DNA from 2 places in the Chromobacterium subtsugae genome. Region 1 is predicted to be linked to the other one. Evidence: riboswitches for the same ligand, from Rfam matches in the RefSeq annotation. Region 1 holds a riboswitch; the other holds the start of a gene.
What was found. Region 1 has a riboswitch for glycine ahead of gcvT (glycine cleavage system aminomethyltransferase GcvT). Riboswitches for the same ligand answer to the same signal wherever they lie in the genome.
Positions count from the first base shown of each region.

Region 2: linked by a shared signal. The riboswitch ahead of U6115_RS12095 (trimeric intracellular cation channel family protein) and the one ahead of gcvT (glycine cleavage system aminomethyltransferase GcvT) in region 1 are both predicted to bind glycine.

Region 1 is NZ_CP142381.1:1,474,564-1,483,132, forward strand. It holds gene U6115_RS07255 (CheR family methyltransferase) at 1-419, shown strand, start outside; gene U6115_RS07260 (protein-glutamate methylesterase/protein-glutamine glutaminase) at 429-1,487, shown strand; gene cheD (chemoreceptor glutamine deamidase CheD) at 1,493-2,098, shown strand; gene fdxA (ferredoxin FdxA) at 2,111-2,434, opposite strand; gene gluQRS (tRNA glutamyl-Q(34) synthetase GluQRS) at 2,527-3,423, shown strand; gene U6115_RS07280 (amino acid permease) at 3,773-5,056, shown strand; glycine riboswitch at 5,275-5,365, shown strand; glycine riboswitch at 5,380-5,478, shown strand; gene gcvT (glycine cleavage system aminomethyltransferase GcvT) at 5,519-6,607, shown strand; gene gcvH (glycine cleavage system protein GcvH) at 6,670-7,056, shown strand; gene gcvP (aminomethyl-transferring glycine dehydrogenase) at 7,208-8,569, shown strand, end outside.
Region 2 is NZ_CP142381.1:2,502,950-2,511,518, reverse strand. It holds gene U6115_RS12130 (substrate-binding periplasmic protein) at 1-208, shown strand, start outside; gene U6115_RS12125 (substrate-binding periplasmic protein) at 317-1,114, shown strand; gene U6115_RS12120 (substrate-binding periplasmic protein) at 1,155-1,949, shown strand; gene U6115_RS12115 (FMN-dependent NADH-azoreductase) at 2,020-2,628, opposite strand; gene U6115_RS12110 (LysR substrate-binding domain-containing protein) at 2,737-3,678, shown strand; gene U6115_RS12105 (GNAT family N-acetyltransferase) at 3,722-4,267, shown strand; gene U6115_RS12100 (DUF3141 domain-containing protein) at 4,403-6,874, shown strand; glycine riboswitch at 6,944-7,030, shown strand; glycine riboswitch at 7,035-7,132, shown strand; gene U6115_RS12095 (trimeric intracellular cation channel family protein) at 7,290-7,904, shown strand; gene U6115_RS12090 (TIGR02117 family protein) at 8,057-8,569, shown strand, end outside.

The sequences.
Region 1 (8,569 bases):
TGGCGTCGGATATCGACACCCAGGCGCTGGCGCAGGCGGCGCGCGGCGTTTATCCGCTGGAGCGCGTCGTCCAGCTTGCGCCGCATCTGCTGAAACGCTATTTCGACAAAGGGGCGGGAGCCAATGAGGGCATGGCCAGGCTCAAGCGGCAGGCGCGGGAGGCCGCGCTGTTTTTCCAGTTCAACCTGGCGGCGTCGACATGGCCCGATATCGGGCGTTTCGACGTGATTTTCTGCCGCAATGTGCTGATCTACTTCGACAAGGCCACCCAGGCGGACATCCTGTCGCGGATGGCGCCGTGCCTGAAGCCGGATGGCCTGCTGTTCCTGGGGCACTCGGAAAACATCTCGCATCTGACCGAGGCCTTCGCCGGCTGCGGCAGGACGGCCTATCGGCTGGCGCGCCCGGACGGCGGCTAGGAGGCGGGCATGGCGGTCATCCGGAGCAAGATCAGGGTGGTGGTGGTCGACGATTCGGCGCTGATCCGCAGCCTGCTCACCGCCATCATCAACGGGGCGCCGGACATGGAGGTGGTGGCGACCGCCTCCGACCCCATCCTCGCCCGCGAGCGGATACGGGAAACCAGCCCGGACGTGGTGACGCTGGATGTGGAAATGCCGCGCATGGACGGGCTGGAGTTCTTGCGCCGGCTGATGCGGCTGCGGCCGACGCCGGTATTGATGATCTCGTCGCTGACGGCGGCAGGCTCCGAAACCGCGCTGGCGGCGCTGGAGCTGGGCGCGGTGGATTTCGTGCACAAGCCGGCAGAGGATGTCGCGCGCAGAATGCCGGACTATGCGGAGGAAATCCGCGCCAAGCTGAGGATGGCGGCGGCCGCGCGTCTGCGCCAGCCGATGCGTTTCCCGCCGGTTCCGGTTGGCATGCTGGCTGGCCCGGACGCCGGGCGCGCGCTGATTTTCGTCGGCGCCTCGACCGGCGGCACCGAGGCGATCAAGGAGTTTTTGCTGGGCATGCCGGCCAATTGTCCGCCCATCCTGATCGTCCAGCACATGCCGGAACATTTCACTTTCACCTTCGCCGCCCGCCTGGACCGGTTGTGCGCGATGCGGGTGACAGAGGCCAGGGATGGCGAGCCGGCGCAAATCGGCGCGGCTTACATCGCGCCGGGCCACTCGCACATGCGGGTGAGGCCGGGCGGGCCGACCGGCTATCAGATCGCGCTGGACCAAGGCGAACCGGTCAACCGCCATCGCCCGGCGGTGGACGCGCTGTTCGATTCCGCCGCGCGGCATCTGCGCGGCAACGCCATCGGCGTGCTGCTCACAGGGATGGGGCGGGACGGCGCCGCCGGCCTGTTGCGGATGCGCCAGGCCGGCGCCGTCACTTTCGGCCAGGACGAGGCCAGCTGCGTGGTGTACGGCATGCCGAAGGAAGCGGTCAAGGCGGGGGCGGTGATGCACGTCTGCCCGCTGGCTTCGCTGGCGTTCCGGGTTGTCGAGTGTCTGCAACTGCATGGCGAAAGGTAGATGACATGAACTTCCCCGGCGCGATGGATGGCAACCGCTATTACGACAAGCATTTCCAGACGATGGCGGTGAAGGTGTTCCCCGGCGAATTCCACGCCACCAATCAGCGGCTGATGCTGGTGACGCTATTGGGCTCCTGCGTGGCGGTGTGCTTGAGCGATCGCACCGCCGGCGTCTGCGGCATGAACCACTTCCTGCTGCCGGAAGGCTCGCTGGATCTGGGCGCCGGCGCTTCCGCGGCGCGCTTCGGCGTCAACGCGATGGAGTTGCTGATCACCGACATGCAGAAGCTGGGGGCGATGCGGCACCGGCTGGAGGCTAAGATCTTCGGCGCGGCCAATGTGCTGGACGGCATGACCGTGGTGAACGTCGGCGAGCGCAACAGCCAGTTCATCCGCAGCTACCTCGCCAACGAGCAGATTCCGGTGCTGGCCGAAGACTTGCTGGGCGAGTGCGCGCGCAAGGTGTATTTCTTCACCGAAACCGGCAGGGTGCTGATCAAGAAGCTGAAGCGCAGCGGCGTGGCGGTCAAGGCCGAGCAGCCCTACCGCGGCCGCATCCTGGAACAGGGCGAAGGCGCCAAGACCGGCGACATCGATCTGTTCCTGTGACAGGCGGAGCGTTCAGCGTTCCAGGTATTGCAGCTTGTCCTTCACCTCGGCCCAGTCGGCATGGTCGGGCAGCGGATCGATCTTTTCGGTGATCACCGGCCAGTTCTTGGCCAATTCCGCGTTGAGGGCCAGGAAGTTTTCCTGGCCCTTGGGCAAGTCGTCCTCGGCATAAATGGCGCTAATCGGGCACTCCGCCACGCACAGAGAGCAGTCTATGCATTCTTCCGGGTCGATGGCCAGGAAGTTGGGCCCTTCATGGAAGCAGTCCACCGGGCACACGTCCACGCAGTCGGTGTATTTGCATTTGATACAGGCATCGGTTACAACGTACGTCATTCTGGTGTCCTCATCGAGGCTGAATCGTAGATCGGGATAATGGTATTTTAGCGATAATTCGTCCCCTTGTAGATTTCAGTCCTCCAATTCCGATGTCCAAGTCATCATACCGGGGCCGTTTCGCCCCCAGCCCCACCGGCCTGCTGCATGCCGGCTCCCTCAGCACCGCGGTCGGCAGTTATCTGGAGGCCCGCAGCCGCGGCGGCGAATGGCTGCTCAGAATGGAAGACCTCGACCCGCCGCGGGAAATGCCCGGCGCGGCCGACGACATCCTGCGCACGCTGGAGGCCTTCGGTTTCGAATGGGATGGCGAGGTGGTTTACCAGAGCCGGCGCCACGAGCGCTATCGCGCCGCCCTGCTGCAGTTGGCCGCCAGCGGCCATGCCTACGCCTGCTGCTGCACCCGCAAGGAAATCGCCGCGGCCGCCCGGCGCGGTCTGGACGGCTATGTCTATCCCGGCACCTGCCGCAACGGCTGTCCCGGCGGCAGGGAAGGCCGGGCCTGGCGCTTGCGCGCGCCCGACCGGGATGTGTCGGTGATGGATCGCCTGCAGGGCGAATGCCGGCAGAACCTGGCCGGCGACATCGGCGATTTCGTGCTGCTGCGCGCCGACGGCTTTTGGGCCTACCAGTTGGCGGTGGTGGTGGACGACGCCGAGCAGGGCGTCAATGACATCGTGCGCGGCGCCGACCTCCTGGTGTCGACGCCGCGCCAGCTGCAGGTTTACGACAGCCTGGGCCTGCCGCCGCCCGGCTATTGCCACCTGCCGGTGCTGACCAACGCCGCCGGCGAGAAATTGTCCAAGCAGACGCTGGCGCCGGCGATAAGCGGCGGCGACGCCGCGCGCCAGCTGCGCGCGGCGCTGGGCTGGCTGGGCCATCCGCCGCCGGCCGAGTGCGGCAGGCTGGACGAACTGTGGCGTTGGGCCATCGCCAATTGGTCGCTGAGCCGCGCGCCGCGCGGCCCGCTGATCCTGCCTCATGCATAAGCGTCCGCTTATTCAATTGACATAAGCATCTGTCGCGTAACGGTTTTTTTGTAAAAAAATCGCCAATGCGACATGTTTTTACGTCAAATCTGTGTTTTAATGCGCCCTTTTTTTCCGGCGCGGCGGCTGGCGCCCGCGGCGCGGCGATGCCGAGAGATCGGCCAAGAAGCCCAGGCTGGGCTATCTTGAAGCCTGTGAGGCGAGCCAGCTGATGCCGTTGTTTCCCATTATTCCGCATGTTTGACGCCGGGCCGGCCAGCGCCCGGCGCTGGATGCTTTCGCCCTAGACGGAGAATCAGGTTTGAGCGAAAACAGTTCCATCCAAAAGAAAGGCTCGCTCGGGGTCTGGATGTGCACCGCCCTGGTGGTGGGCAATATGATAGGTTCCGGCGTGTTTCTGCTGCCGGCCTCGCTGGCGCCGTTCGGCGGCATCTCGATGCTGGGCTGGTTGCTGACCTCCGGCGGCGCGATCTGCCTGGCGCTGGTGTTCGCGCGCCTGTCGGCCATCCTGCCGCGCGAAGGCGGGCCGTATGCCTATATTCATGCCGGCTTCGGCGATTTCGCCGGTTTCTGGATCGCCTGGGGCTACTGGATCGCGCTGTGGGCCGGCAATGCCGCGCTGGCGGTGGCGGCCACCAGCTATATGCAGGTGTTTTTCCCCATCCTCGGCCATAACGAGCCGCTGGCCGGCGCTTTCGCCATCAGCCTGATCTGGATCGTCACCTGGATCAACAGCCGCGGAGCGCGCAGCTCCGGCATGGTGGCGGTGGTCACCACGCTGTTGAAGCTGCTGCCGCTGGCCGCGGTGACGTTCATCGGCTTTTTCCACATGCATCCGGAAAACCTGGCGTTCAATCCGCACGGCAAGCCGCTGCTGTCGTCGCTGTCGGCCACCATGGCGCTGACGCTGTGGGCCTTCTTGGGCCTGGAGTCGGCATCGGTGCCGGCGGGCGATGTCGTGGAGCCGGAAAAGACCATTCCGCGCGCGACGGTGATCGGCACCTTGCTGGCGACCGTGCTCTACATTTTGTCCACCATTTCGCTGATGGGGCTGATGCCGGCCGACACGCTGGCCGCGTCGCAAGCGCCGTTCGCCGACGCCGCGCGGCTGATGTGGGGCGACTGGGGCTATTGGGCGGTGGGCTTCGGCGCGGTGGTGTCCTGCTTCGGCGCGCTCAATGGCTGGAGCCTGATGCAGGCGCATGTGCCGGCCGCCGCCGCCAAGGACAAGCTGTTCCCCAGCCGCTTCGCCCAGCGCAACGCCGCCGGCGTGCCCATCTTCGGCCTGGTGCTGTCCAGCGCGCTGGTCACCATCCTGATGGCGATGAAATACGCCGGCGGCGACAGCGGCGTGAAGATCTTCGAATTCATCATCCTGCTGGCCACCGCCACCACGCTGCTGCCGTACGCTTTCTGCTCGATGGCGCTGATCGCCATCATGCTGATGCGCGGCAAGGCGTTCGCCCCCAAGGACTACGTCGCCCCCGGCTTCTTCGCCGGCATCGGCTTCGTCTATTCGCTGTGGGCATTGTACGGTTCCGGCGCCGATACCGTGATGTGGGGCATGCTGTTGCTGATGCTGGGCCTGCCGGTCTACGTCTGGCAGTTGAAGGAGCGGCACGCGGCGGCTTGAGCCAGCGCCGCCAGAGCCCGAAAGCGCAGCGTCGTCCGCTGCGCTTTTTTCATGGGCGCGCGCGGCGGATGGGCGGCTATGGCTCAGGAAATTTTCATATTCGAATAATAATAAACACAAAAAATTTGCGATATTTTTCTGATAAATACAGAAAAATAAACTGTTTTACTTCGAAATAAACTCGGCTTGCCAAGCCGCCGCGACTGCCACCATAATCGCCGGGTCATACAGGAGAGAGCGGCCCCGCGGCCGCCGCCGAAGGCGCAAGTGCACCCGCAATCGCTCAGGCAAAAGGACTGTATCACGGGGTCGGCGGCTGCCGGCTTGCGCAATCTGGAGAGCGGCGCCTGCGTGGCGTCCACCGAAGGGGCTAACGGCTGATCCAGCCGGAAAATCTCAGGTGCAGGGACAGAGGGGTGTGGTTGACACAGGCTATCCACACTTTTCTCGAAGGAACCGCGCATGACGGCCCCGAAACGTACCCCGCTGTTTGACGCCCACGTCGCCGCCGGCGCGAAAATGGTTGATTTCGCCGGTTGGGAAATGCCCATCCACTACGGCTCCCAGCTGAAAGAGCACGAGATCGTCCGCTCGGACGCCGGCATGTTCGACGTTTCCCACATGACGGTGATCGACATCACCGGCGCCGACGCCAAATCCTGGCTGCAAAAACTGATCGCCAACGATGTCGCCAAGCTCGGTTTCGAGGGCAAGGCGCTGTATTCCGGCATGCTCACCGCCGAAGGCACCGTCGTCGACGATCTGATCGTCTATCTCACTTCCTATGGCTACCGCATGGTGGTCAATGCCGGCACCACCGAAAAAGACCTGGCCTGGATGGAAAGCCAGAAGGCCGGCTTCGACGTGGCGCTGAAGGTGCGCCGCGACCTGGCGATGCTGGCGGTGCAAGGCCCGCAGGCCATTGAAAAAGTCTGCTCGATCAAGCCGGAGCTGGCCGATGCCATCCGCGCGCTGAAAGTGTTCCAGGGCCTGCCGCAGGACGAGTGGTTCTACGCCCGCACCGGCTATACCGGCGAAGACGGCCTGGAAATCATGGTGCCTGCCGATCAGGCCATCGCCTTCTTCCATCAATTGCAAGCCGCCGGCGTCGCCCCCATCGGCCTGGGCGCCCGCGACACGCTGCGCCTGGAAGCCGGCATGAACCTGTACGGCCACGACATGGACGAAACCGTGTCGCCGCTGGAGGCGGGCATGGGCTGGACCATCGCCTGGGAGCCGGCCGAACGCAAGTTCAACGGCCGCGAGGCGCTGGAGGCGCAGAAGGCCGCCGGCGTGAAGATGAAGCAGGTGGGCCTGGTGCTGGAAGGCCGCGGCGTGCTGCGCGAAGGCTTGAAGGTAGTGGTGGAGGGCGTCGGCGAAGGCGTGATCACCAGCGGCACCTTCTCGCCCACGCTGAAGCATTCCATCGCCATCGCCCGCGTGCCGGCCGCCACCGGCGCCACGGCCCAGGTGGACCTGCGCGGCGCGCTGACCGATGTGCGCGTGGTGAAGATGCCCTTCGTGCGCAACGGCAAGAAAGTATTCGAATAATCTGGCTGCAGTGTTGGAACTGCCGCCGCCATTGATCTGATCTTAAGCTGGAGAACTTCAAGATGAGCAATATCCCCGCCGAACTGAAATATGTGGAAAGCCACGAGTGGCTGCGTCTGGAAGCCGACGGTTCCGTGACTGTGGGCATCACCGCGCACGCGCAGGAATTGCTGGGCGACATCGTGTTCGTCGAACTGCCTAAAGTGGGCGCGACCCTGGCCCGCGACGAGCAGGCCGGCGTGGTGGAGTCGGTGAAGGCCGCTTCCGACGTCTACTGTCCGATCGCCGGCGAAATCCTGGCGGTGAACGAAGAGCTGGAAGGCGAGCCGGAACTGGCCAACAGCGAGCCCTACGGCGATGGCTGGTTCTTCAAGATCAAGCCGGCCAACGCCGCCGATCTGGATGGCCTGATGGACGCCGCCGCCTACGCCAAGGAAATCGGCGCCTGATAGCTGAACCCGCCCTGCAGTCGCCAGACGCAGGGCGTTTTTTTTGGCCGCGAAGCCAGCCGCCGCGCACCGGCCGGCGGACGATGAGCCACGCGCTCTCTCCGCCCGCCGGCGATGGCGGGCTTCGCGGCAGCAATGGAAGGTCCTGAACATGTCGCTCTCCGCACTCTTCAATCGCAACGAATTCATCGCCCGCCACATCGGCCCGTCCGACGACGAGCGCGCCGAGATGCTGGCCGCCATCGGCGCGGCCTCCATCGACGCGCTGGTCGGCGAAACCCTGCCGGCCGACATCCGCCTGAACCGCGCGCTGGATCTGCCGGCGCCGCAGCCGGAAGCCGAGGCTCTGGCCGCCCTGAAAGCGGTGGCCGCCAAGAACGTGGTCAACAAATCCTTCATCGGCCTCGGTTACTACCCGGTGAAGACGCCGTCCGTGATCCTGCGCAACGTGCTGGAAAACCCGGGCTGGTACACCGCCTATACCCCGTACCAGGCCGAGATCGCCCAGGGCCGGCTGGAGGCGCTGCTGAACTTCCAGCAGATGGTGATCGACCTGACCGGCCTGGAAATGGCCAACGCCTCGCTGCTGGACGAAGCCACCGCCGCCGCCGAGGCGATGGCGATGGCCGGCCGCGTGTCCAAATCCAAGTCCACGCGCTTCTTCGTCGACAGCCGCGTGCTGCCGCAGACGCTGGACGTGATGAAGACCCGCGCCAAGTACTTCGGCTTCGAGCTGGTGCAGGGCCATCCGGAAGAGGCCGGCAACGGCGATTACTTCGGCGCGCTGTTCCAGTATCCGGGCGAAGCCGGCGATCTGATCGACCTGACCCCGCATATCGCCGCCATCAAGGCCAAGGGCGGCGTCGTCGCCGTCGCCGCCGACGTGATGGCGCTGGTGGCCTTGAAGTCGCCGGGCGAGATGGGCGCCGACATCGCGCTGGGCAATACCCAGCGCTTCGGCGTGCCGATGGGCTTCGGCGGCCCGCATGCCGCCTATTTCGCCTTCAAGGACGAGATGAAGCGCTCGGCGCCGGGCCGCATCATCGGCGTCTCCATCGACGCCAAGGGCAAGACCGCGCTGCGCATGGCGTTGCAGACCCGCGAGCAGCACATCCGCCGCGAGAAGGCCAACTCCAATATCTGCACCAGCCAGGTGCTGCTGGCCAATATCGCCGGCTTGTACGCGGTCTACCACGGCGCCGAGGGCGTCAAGCGCATCGCCGCCCGCATCCACCGCTTGGCCGCCATCTTCGCCCACGCGGTGCAGGCCGCCGGCGGCAAGCTGGTGTTCGACCGCTTCTTCGACACCGTGCAGGTGGACGCGCCCAAGGCCGACGCCATCTACGCCGCCGCGCTGGCGGCCGGCTACAACCTGCGCCGCGTGGGCAAGACCGTGTTGGGCGTGGCCTTCCACGAGGCCGCCACCGAGGCGGATCTGGCCAAGCTGATCGAGCTGTTCACCGGCAAGCAGGCAGATATCGCCGCCTTGGACGCAGCCGCCCAGGATGCGATC
Region 2 (8,569 bases), 1.0 Mb from region 1:
CCAGGTGGTCGTGCTGGATCTGTTTCCGGATGTCGAGGCGACCGCGGGCGGCGTAGCGCTCAGCAAAAAGCGCTTCCCGGAAGCTTCGGCCGAACTATGGCATGCGGAGTTGAAAAAGATGTCCCGCGACGGGACCTTGCGCGACATCTTCCGCCGCTTCCTCAGCGAGGAAACCGCGGACTACCTGCTGCGTTCGCCCGTTCCCTGACGCAGCGTGCCGCGCGGCGCAACAAACGCGCGCGCCGCCAAGGGGTGGAAACGGCTTCCGCGCCGACGGAACATGAGATGAATCCACGAGAGGGAGGAAATACACCAAATGCGGCGAAACATCTGCCTCGCGCTTGCCCTGCTCTTCGCCACCGTCTGCCAGGCCGCGCCCAATCCGGCCTGTCCCAACGGGCCGCTGCGAGTCGGGTTTTACAAATTCGGCGCGGCTTACCGCATGGGCCAGGGCTACGACGTGGACATGGTGCGCGAACTGGCGCGCCGGCTGCATTGCCAGATCGCCTCGGAGACCGAGCTGCCGCGGCTGCGCGCGCTGAAAATGCTGGCCAGCGGCCAGATAGACATCGGCACCTCCACCCTGGCCACGCCGGACCGGCTGGCTTACGCCTGGATCTACCCCTACAACCACACCAAGAACATGGTGCTGCTGCACCCCTCCCTCAAGGAACGCACGCTGCCCGACCTGCTGAACGATCCGGCTCTGCGCTGGGGCATGGTGCGCGGCTATCGCCACAGTCCGGAGCAGGACCAATTCCTGGGGCAGCTGGACGCGCAGCGCCGGCTGGTAGTGGCCGACGACGAAGACGATCTGTACCGGATGCTGAACGACGGAATCGTGACCGCGGCCTTCGCCCTGCCGGGCAGCTATGGCCGCTGGCTGCGCGACCCGCTGCTCGCCAAGCGCATCGCCGTGCTGGACCTGTTCCCGGCCAGCACGCCCATCGCCAGCGGCATGGCGCTGAGCAAGGTGCGTTTCAGCCGGCAAGCGGCCGAGCGCTGGCATCAGGAACTGCTGAAAATGGACCAGGACGGCAGCCTGCTCGGCATATTGCGGCGCTACATCAGCGACGGCGCCGCCAAGCAAATGATGCAGTTGCCGCTAGACTGAATGCAGCGGCCCCAGCGGCCATCGATTGCGGAGTGCGCAGATGAAATGGTTGGCAGCCTGCCTATTGGCGCTTTGCCTGGCGGCCGCGCGGGCGGCGCCCAACCCGGCCTGCCCGCAAGGCGCGCTCGCCATCGCCTATTACGACTTCGGCATCGCCTACCGCCAGGGCAAGGGCTACGACCCCGAAATCATCCATGAGCTGGCCAGGCGGCTGAACTGCCCGATCCAGAGCGAAACCGACTACCCCAGGCTGCGCGTGCTCAAGCTGCTGGAAATCGGCCAGGCCGATATCGGCACGTCCACGCTGATCACCCCGGAGCGCCAGCGCTATCTATGGCTGCTCCCCTACCACCACAGCAAGAACATGGTGCTGCTGCACCGCGGCGTGCAGGCCAACTCCCTGGCCGAGCTGCTGAAGCTGCCCGACCTGCGCTGGGGCATGGTGCGCGGCTACCGGCACAGTCCGGCGCAGCAGAAAATGCTGGACGAGCTGACGCTGCAGCACAAAGTGGTCGTCGCGGAGAACGAGGACGACCTGTACAAAATGGTATGCAACGGCGTCGTTTCCGCGGCCTTCGGCCACACCGTCAGCTACGACCCGTGGCTGCAAAACCATCAGGCCCAGCAGCAGGTGACGGTGCATGACTTCTTCCCGGACAGCGAGATCATCGCCGGCGGCATCGCGCTGAGCAAGGCCCGCTTCAGCCAGGGTGCCGCCGAGCTGTGGAGCGAGGAAGTGCGCCGCATGCTGCGCGACGGCTCGATGCGCGCGATCATGCGCCGCCACCTGAGTCCCGCCGCCGTCGAGCAACTGTTCAAACAGCCGCTGGAATAGCCAACGCCGGATGGCCGCGAAAAAGCCCGGCAGCGCGCCGGGCTTTTCATTCATCCGAGCTGGGCGGGAATCACAGCGCCAGCTTGGCGATGGCTTCCTTGGCCAGGTGGATGGAGGTGGCGCGCTTGTCCGGGCCCATGCCGATCGCTTCGGCGCGGACGATTTCCACGTCGGTCACACCCAGGAAGCCCAGCACCTTCACCAGGAAGTCTTCCTGGAAATCCATCAGGCTGCCTTGCTCGCCGCTGTGCACGCCGCCGCGGCCGGAAACCACTACCACTTTCTTGTTCGGCACCAGGCCGACCGGGCCGTTTTCGGTGTACTTGAAGGTGCGGCCGGCCGCGGCTACGCGGTCGATCCAGCTCTTCAACTGCGTCGGGATAGAGAAGTTGTACATCGGCGCGCCGATCACCAGCACGTCGGCGGCGAAGAATTCTTCAATCAGCTGGTCGGTCAGCGCCGCTTCGCTGCGCTGCAGCTCGGTCCAATCAGCTTCGGCGGTGAAGCGGGCGCCGACGATTTCACCGGACAGGTGGGCGATCGGGTTGGCCGCCAGGTCGCGGTAGGTGGTTTCCACCTTGTCATGGCGCTGGCGCAGGGTGTTGGCCACCACCGCGGACAGTTCGCGGGTGACGGAGTTGTCGGCCAGGATGCTGGAATCGAGATGGAGCAGTTTCATTTGGAGGTCTTTCCGTGTCGGGTGGGAATGAGTGCATGATAGGCATGCGCAACAATCCGCACTAGACTGCTAAAATTGGAAACATTGTTCCACCAATGAGACAATCCCATGCATGATCTGAACGACCTCATGTACTTCGCCAAGGTGGTGGAGCACGGCGGCTTCATGGCCGCCGGCCGCGCGCTGGGCATCCCCAAGTCGCGGCTGTCGCGCCGGGTGGCCGAACTGGAACAGCGCCTGGGCGCGCGCCTGCTGCAGCGCACCACCCGCCGGCTGGCGCTGACCGAGATCGGCAGCCAGTACTATCAGCACTGCCAGGCCATGCTGGCCGAGGCCGAAGCCGCCCATGAGGCCATCCTGCAAAGCAGCGCCGAGCCGCGCGGGCTGATACGGGTAAGCTGCCCGGAGCTGCTGGCCAAAACCATGCTCAGCGCGGTGCTGCCGCGCTTTCTGGCGCTGCATCCGCAGGTGCGGGTGGCGCTGGACTCCACCAACCGTCGGGTAGACCTAATAGAAGAAAGCGTGGATGTCGCGCTGCGGGTGCGCAACGTGATAGACGACAGCGCCAGCCTGGTGGTGCGCCGGCTGGGCAAGAGCCGCTTCATCCTGGTGGCCAGCCCGGACTTCATCCGCCAGCATGGGGAGCCGCAGGCGCCGGAGCGGCTGGCGGCGCTGCCGGCGCTGAGCATGAGCCGGCCCGACGGACGCGGCCAATGGACGCTGCTGGACAACATCGGCCAGAGCTACACCATCCACCTGGATACGCCCCGGCTGATGACCGACGACATGATAGTCCTGCTGGAGGCCGCCATCGCCGGCGTCGGCGTCGCCGCGCTGCCGGCCAACGTCTGCCACCAGGCGCTGGCGGACGGCAGGCTCAGGCACATCCTGCCGCAATACGACTTTCCCTGGGGCATCCTGCACGCCGCCTTTCCCACCCGCCGCGGCCTGTCGCCGGCGGTGCGCGCCTTTCTCGACTTCATCGCCCAGGAGCTGATCAGCGACGAGATGGCGGGCGACTGGGGGCGCAGCGACATTCGCCCGGCATGACTATTGCTTTGGCAGAATGGTGTTCATTCCATTCCGCTCCGCCATGTTCACCATCCGTCCACTGACCGAAACCGACTCCATCGACGCCCTCACCGCCCTGCTGCACCGCGCCTACGCGCAGTTGGGCGCGATGGGACTGCCCTATACCGCGGTGAGCCAGAGCGCCGAGGTGACCCGCCGCCGCATCGCCGGCGGCCACTGCCTGCTGGCCTGGCACCGCGACGAGCTGATAGGCACCGTCACGGTGCATCATCCGCTGCCGGCTTCGTCCTGCCCGCAGTTTCGCCAGCCGGATGGCGCGGTGCTGGTGCAGCTGGCGGTGGCGCCGGACTGCCAAGGACTGGGCCTGGGCGAGCGGCTGATCGCCGCCGCCGAAGCCTGGGCGCAAGCGCAGGGCTATCGCGCCATCCGGCTGGATACCGCCGTGGAAGCCCACCACCTGGTCAGCCGTTATCTCAGGCGCGGCTACCGCATGGAAGCGCCGTTGCAATGGCCGGACAAGCCCTACCGCAGCGTGGTGATGGAAAAACGCCTGGAACCGATGGCCGGCGCGGACACTCCTAACCGCTATTGCACTGCAACAGAATGATGGCTGCGCGCCACAAGTGTCCGCCCCCGCCATCCGCTTTTATTGCATTGCAGCAACAAGCGAGTACAGTGGCGTCCATGGCTCAGTCATGGGCCGCCGCGTCCGTCTCCATCTTTTCCAAAGCAAGGGGTTGCAATGTGGTCAGCTACTGCAGTTCAAGGCGGGACACTCCCGTTCGCACAACCGCTGTTTGATTACTGGCTCGATGCCTGCCAGCGCGGCGTCCTGTACTGGGACACGCTGTACCGGCGCGGCGCCACCTATCTGGAGCATTGCGAAAGCGGCAAGCCGCCGGTGCTGGTGTTCGATTACCGCATCATCCTGGACGGGCGCGAATTGCCCGACCCGGCCAATTACGCGCTGGCCGCCATCGAGCCGCCGCCCAGCTGTCCGCCCACCGACGCCGCCAAGCGCCCCTTCGTGGTGATAGACCCGCGCGCCGGCCATGGCCCGGGCATAGGCGGCTTCAAGATGGACAGCGAAATCGGCATCGCCCTGCAACAGGGCCACCCCTGCTACTTCGTGATGTTCTTCCCGCAGCCGGTGCCCGGACAAACCATAGAAAGCGTCAGCAAGGCCGAAGGCGTCTTCCTCAAGCGCGTCAACGAGCTGCACCCCAATAGCGACGGCAAGCCCTTCGTCATCGGCAACTGCCAGGGCGGCTGGGCGCTGGCCATGCTGGCGTCGGTGGCGCCGGACCTGGTCGGCCCCATCCTGCTGGCCGGATCGCCCTTATCCTACTGGGCCGGCGTGCGCGGCAAGAACCCGATGCGCTACGCCGGCGGGCTGAACGGCGGCACCTGGACCGCATCGCTGGCCGGCGACCTCGGCAACGGCCGCTTCGACGGCGCGCATCTGGTCAGCAACTTCGAGAAGCTGGACCCAGCCAATACCTTATGGAAGAAGTCCTACAACCTCTATTCCAAAGTGGACACCGAACCGCAGCGCTACCTGGATTTCGAGCGCTGGTGGGGCGGCCATTACCTGCTGAACAAGGCGGAAATGGAATGGATCACCCAGAAGCTGTTCGTCGGCAACGATCTGGTGCACGGCAAAATCGCCAGCCATGACGGCAAGCTGCGGGTGGACATGCGCAACATCCGCTCTCCCATCGTGGTGTTCGCCTCCTGGGGCGACAACATCACGCCGCCGCAGCAGGCGCTGAACTGGGTGGCCGACCTCTACGACAACGTGGAAGACATCCGCAACAACGAACAGACAATCGTCTACTGCCTGCACAACAAGGTGGGCCACCTCGGCATCTTCGTCTCCGCCGGCGTCGCCAACAAGGAGCACAGCGAATTCGCCAGCGCGCTGGACCTGATAGACGTGCTGGCGCCGGGCCTGTACGAAGCCGTCATCGAAGACATCGCGCCCGACGCGCCGGGACAGGAATACATCGAAGGCCGCTACATCATCCGCTTCGAAGCGCGCGACGTATCGGACATCCTGGCGCTGGACGACGGCCGCGACGACGAGCACGCCTTCGAAGTGGTGAAGCGGGTATCGGAAATCAACCAGGGCCTGTATGACCGCTTCGCCTCGCCGCTGCTGCGCGCCGCCGGCAACGAAGCCGGCGCCCGCCTGCTGCGCGAGTTGCACCCCGCCCGCCTGGAACGCACGCTGATCTCGCCGAAAAACCCCTGGCTGTGGTGGCTGCCCGGCCTCGCCGCCCAGGTGCGCGAACAGCGCCGCCCGGCGCCCCTGGACAATCCGCTGTGGCAATGGCAGGAACAGCTGTCCGGCTTCATCGGCCAATCGCTGGATCATTACCGCGACCTGCGCGACGCCGCCCAGGAACAGCTGTTCCGCGCCATCTACGAATCGCCGCAGCTGGCGACGCTGGTCGGCGTGCAGCCGGCAAGCGAGCCGCGCCGGCATGCGCTTGCCTGGGAAAGCCGCGAACTGGCGCGCCTGAAGCGCGAGGCGCTGGCCCCCAGCTTCGAGCAAGGCACGCTGGCCGACGGCTTTGTGCGGCTGTTGCTCTATGTCAGCATCGGCATGGGCGTGGTGGATGAGCGGCCGTTCAACGCCATCCGCCGCGTGATGCGCGACGTCAGGCACGAATACCCGCTGACGCTGATGCAGTTGAAGGACATCGTCCGCCACCAGGTGGCGCTGGTGCGGCTGGACGCGCCGCGCGCGCTGAACGGCCTGGCGGCGCTGCTGCCCGACGCGCATCGCCGCCGCCAAGCCTGGACGCTGGCGCGCGACCTGCTGACGCTCAACGGCCCGATCCCGGCCGAGCACCAGGCGCGGCTGGACGAAGTGGCCAGGACGCTGCAATTGGACATGCCCGCCGCCCCTGGCCATCCGACTGCGCCGTCCATTCTGCCCCAACTGGAAACGGCAGCCGCGCCGGCGGAAATCAAGGCCGAGAAAGCCAGCGCCGTCGCGTTGCAGCCCAAACCGGCGCCCGCGCGCAAACCCGCGGCAAAATCCGCCGCGGAAGCCGCCCCGGCCGCCAAACCCGCCCAGGCCGAGGCAAAACCCGCCGCCGCGCGCGCGCGCAAATCTCCCGCCAAAGCCAACGGCCAAGCCCCCGCCGCCGCGCCGGCCAAAACCGCCAAGACAGCCACGCCGGCCAAGCGCCCAGGCAAGGCCTGATCCGGCAACCGGGGCGCGAAAGCGCCCCGGTTCTGACATTGACTATTCCAATAGCAAAAGCTAATATTGCGTCTCTCTGCGGGAGAGAGGGGCCATGCCCCCGCCGAAGACGCAAGCTCCCATAATCGCTCAGGCAAGCCGTACCGCAGTGTTTCATTGATTCAAGCCGATTGGAGAGAGGCTGCCCCGAGCAGCCCACCGAAGGGGCAAGTGGCCGCAAGCCATGCAACTCTCAGGTAAAAGGACAAGGGGAGAGGCTGTTCCGTAGCCCGGAATCCACCCAGGAGTCTGCCTTGTCCCGCTCGCCATTCCGCGGCGCGCCCGGCGTTTGCCGATGGCCCGCCCGCACATCATTCCCTGTTCTTCCGCAGCCGGCTCGTCCGGCGTTATTGCCGCAACCTCGCAAGACACCATCATGCTGACCCTGATCTACCTGATCGCCATCACCGCCGAGGCGATGACCGGCGCGCTGGCGGCCGGCCGCCGCCACATGGACATTTTTGGCGTAAGCGTCATCGCCTTCCTCACGGCCCTGGGCGGCGGCACCGTGCGCGACATCGTGCTGGGCCGCTACCCGATAGGCTGGACCCAGCACCCGGAATACGTGCTGCTGGTGGTGGCCGGCGGCATCGCCGCGGTGCTGGCCGCGCGCTTCATGCGCCATCTGAACCGCCTGTTTCTGGTGCTGGACGCGCTGGGCCTGGTGGCCTTCACCATCATCGGCTGCGACGTGGCGCTGGGCATGCACTACCATCCGGTGATAGTGGCGATGGCCGGCATGATCACCGGCATCGCCGGCGGCATCCTGCGCGACGTGCTGTGCAACCGCGTGCCCATCGTGTTTCGCCGCGAGCTGTACGCCAGCGTGTCGCTGCTGGTGGCCGTGCTCTACATGGGCCTCAACCAGCTGAACCTGCCGCACGACTACAATATCGCCGCCAGCTTCGCCTTCGGCCTGGCCTTGCGCCTGACCGCGCTGTGGCGCGAATGGCAGCTGCCGGTATTCGCCTACCGGCACGATCACCACTGAACCGCCGACGCCCCGCTGCCGCGGGGCGTTTCGCTTGATCGGCGCGCCTCATGCTTGAAGCCACCCCGCCGGGATGCCATGATCAGCCCCTTTGCTGACTCGCCGGCCCAGACCCCGCCTCCCACATGCGCCCATCCCCAATCCGCCCAACCATGCCCCTCCGCCGCCTCGCCATCCGCGCGCTGGCCGGACTATTGGCCCTGCCCGCCCTCTACCTGCTGGCAGCCCTGCTGGCCGGCTTGCTGCCAGTCAACAAGGGCTGGCAAGCGCCGGCAGACGGCATCGCCGTGTATCTGCAGGACAGCAATGGCGTGCATACCAGCCTGGCGCTGCCGGTCCAGACGCCGCAACAAGACTGGAACGCGCTATTCTCTCCGCGCCAAACTCAGCGGCCCGAGCTGTCCGCCGCGCAGCCGTACCTCGCCATCGGCTGGGGCAGCCGCACCTTTTTCCTGCGCACCCGCAGCTGGGCCGACCTGACTGCCGGCAATGCCATCGCCGCGCTGGCCTCGGACGCCAGCGTGCTGCACGTCGAATATCTGCCCAAGCCGGCAGAGGACGCCGATACCCGGAAAATCCTGCTCACGCCCGGCCAGTACGCGAAACTGGCGGCATTCATCCGGCAAAGCGCCGCGGCCGGCGCCGATGGCAAACCGCTTTGGCTG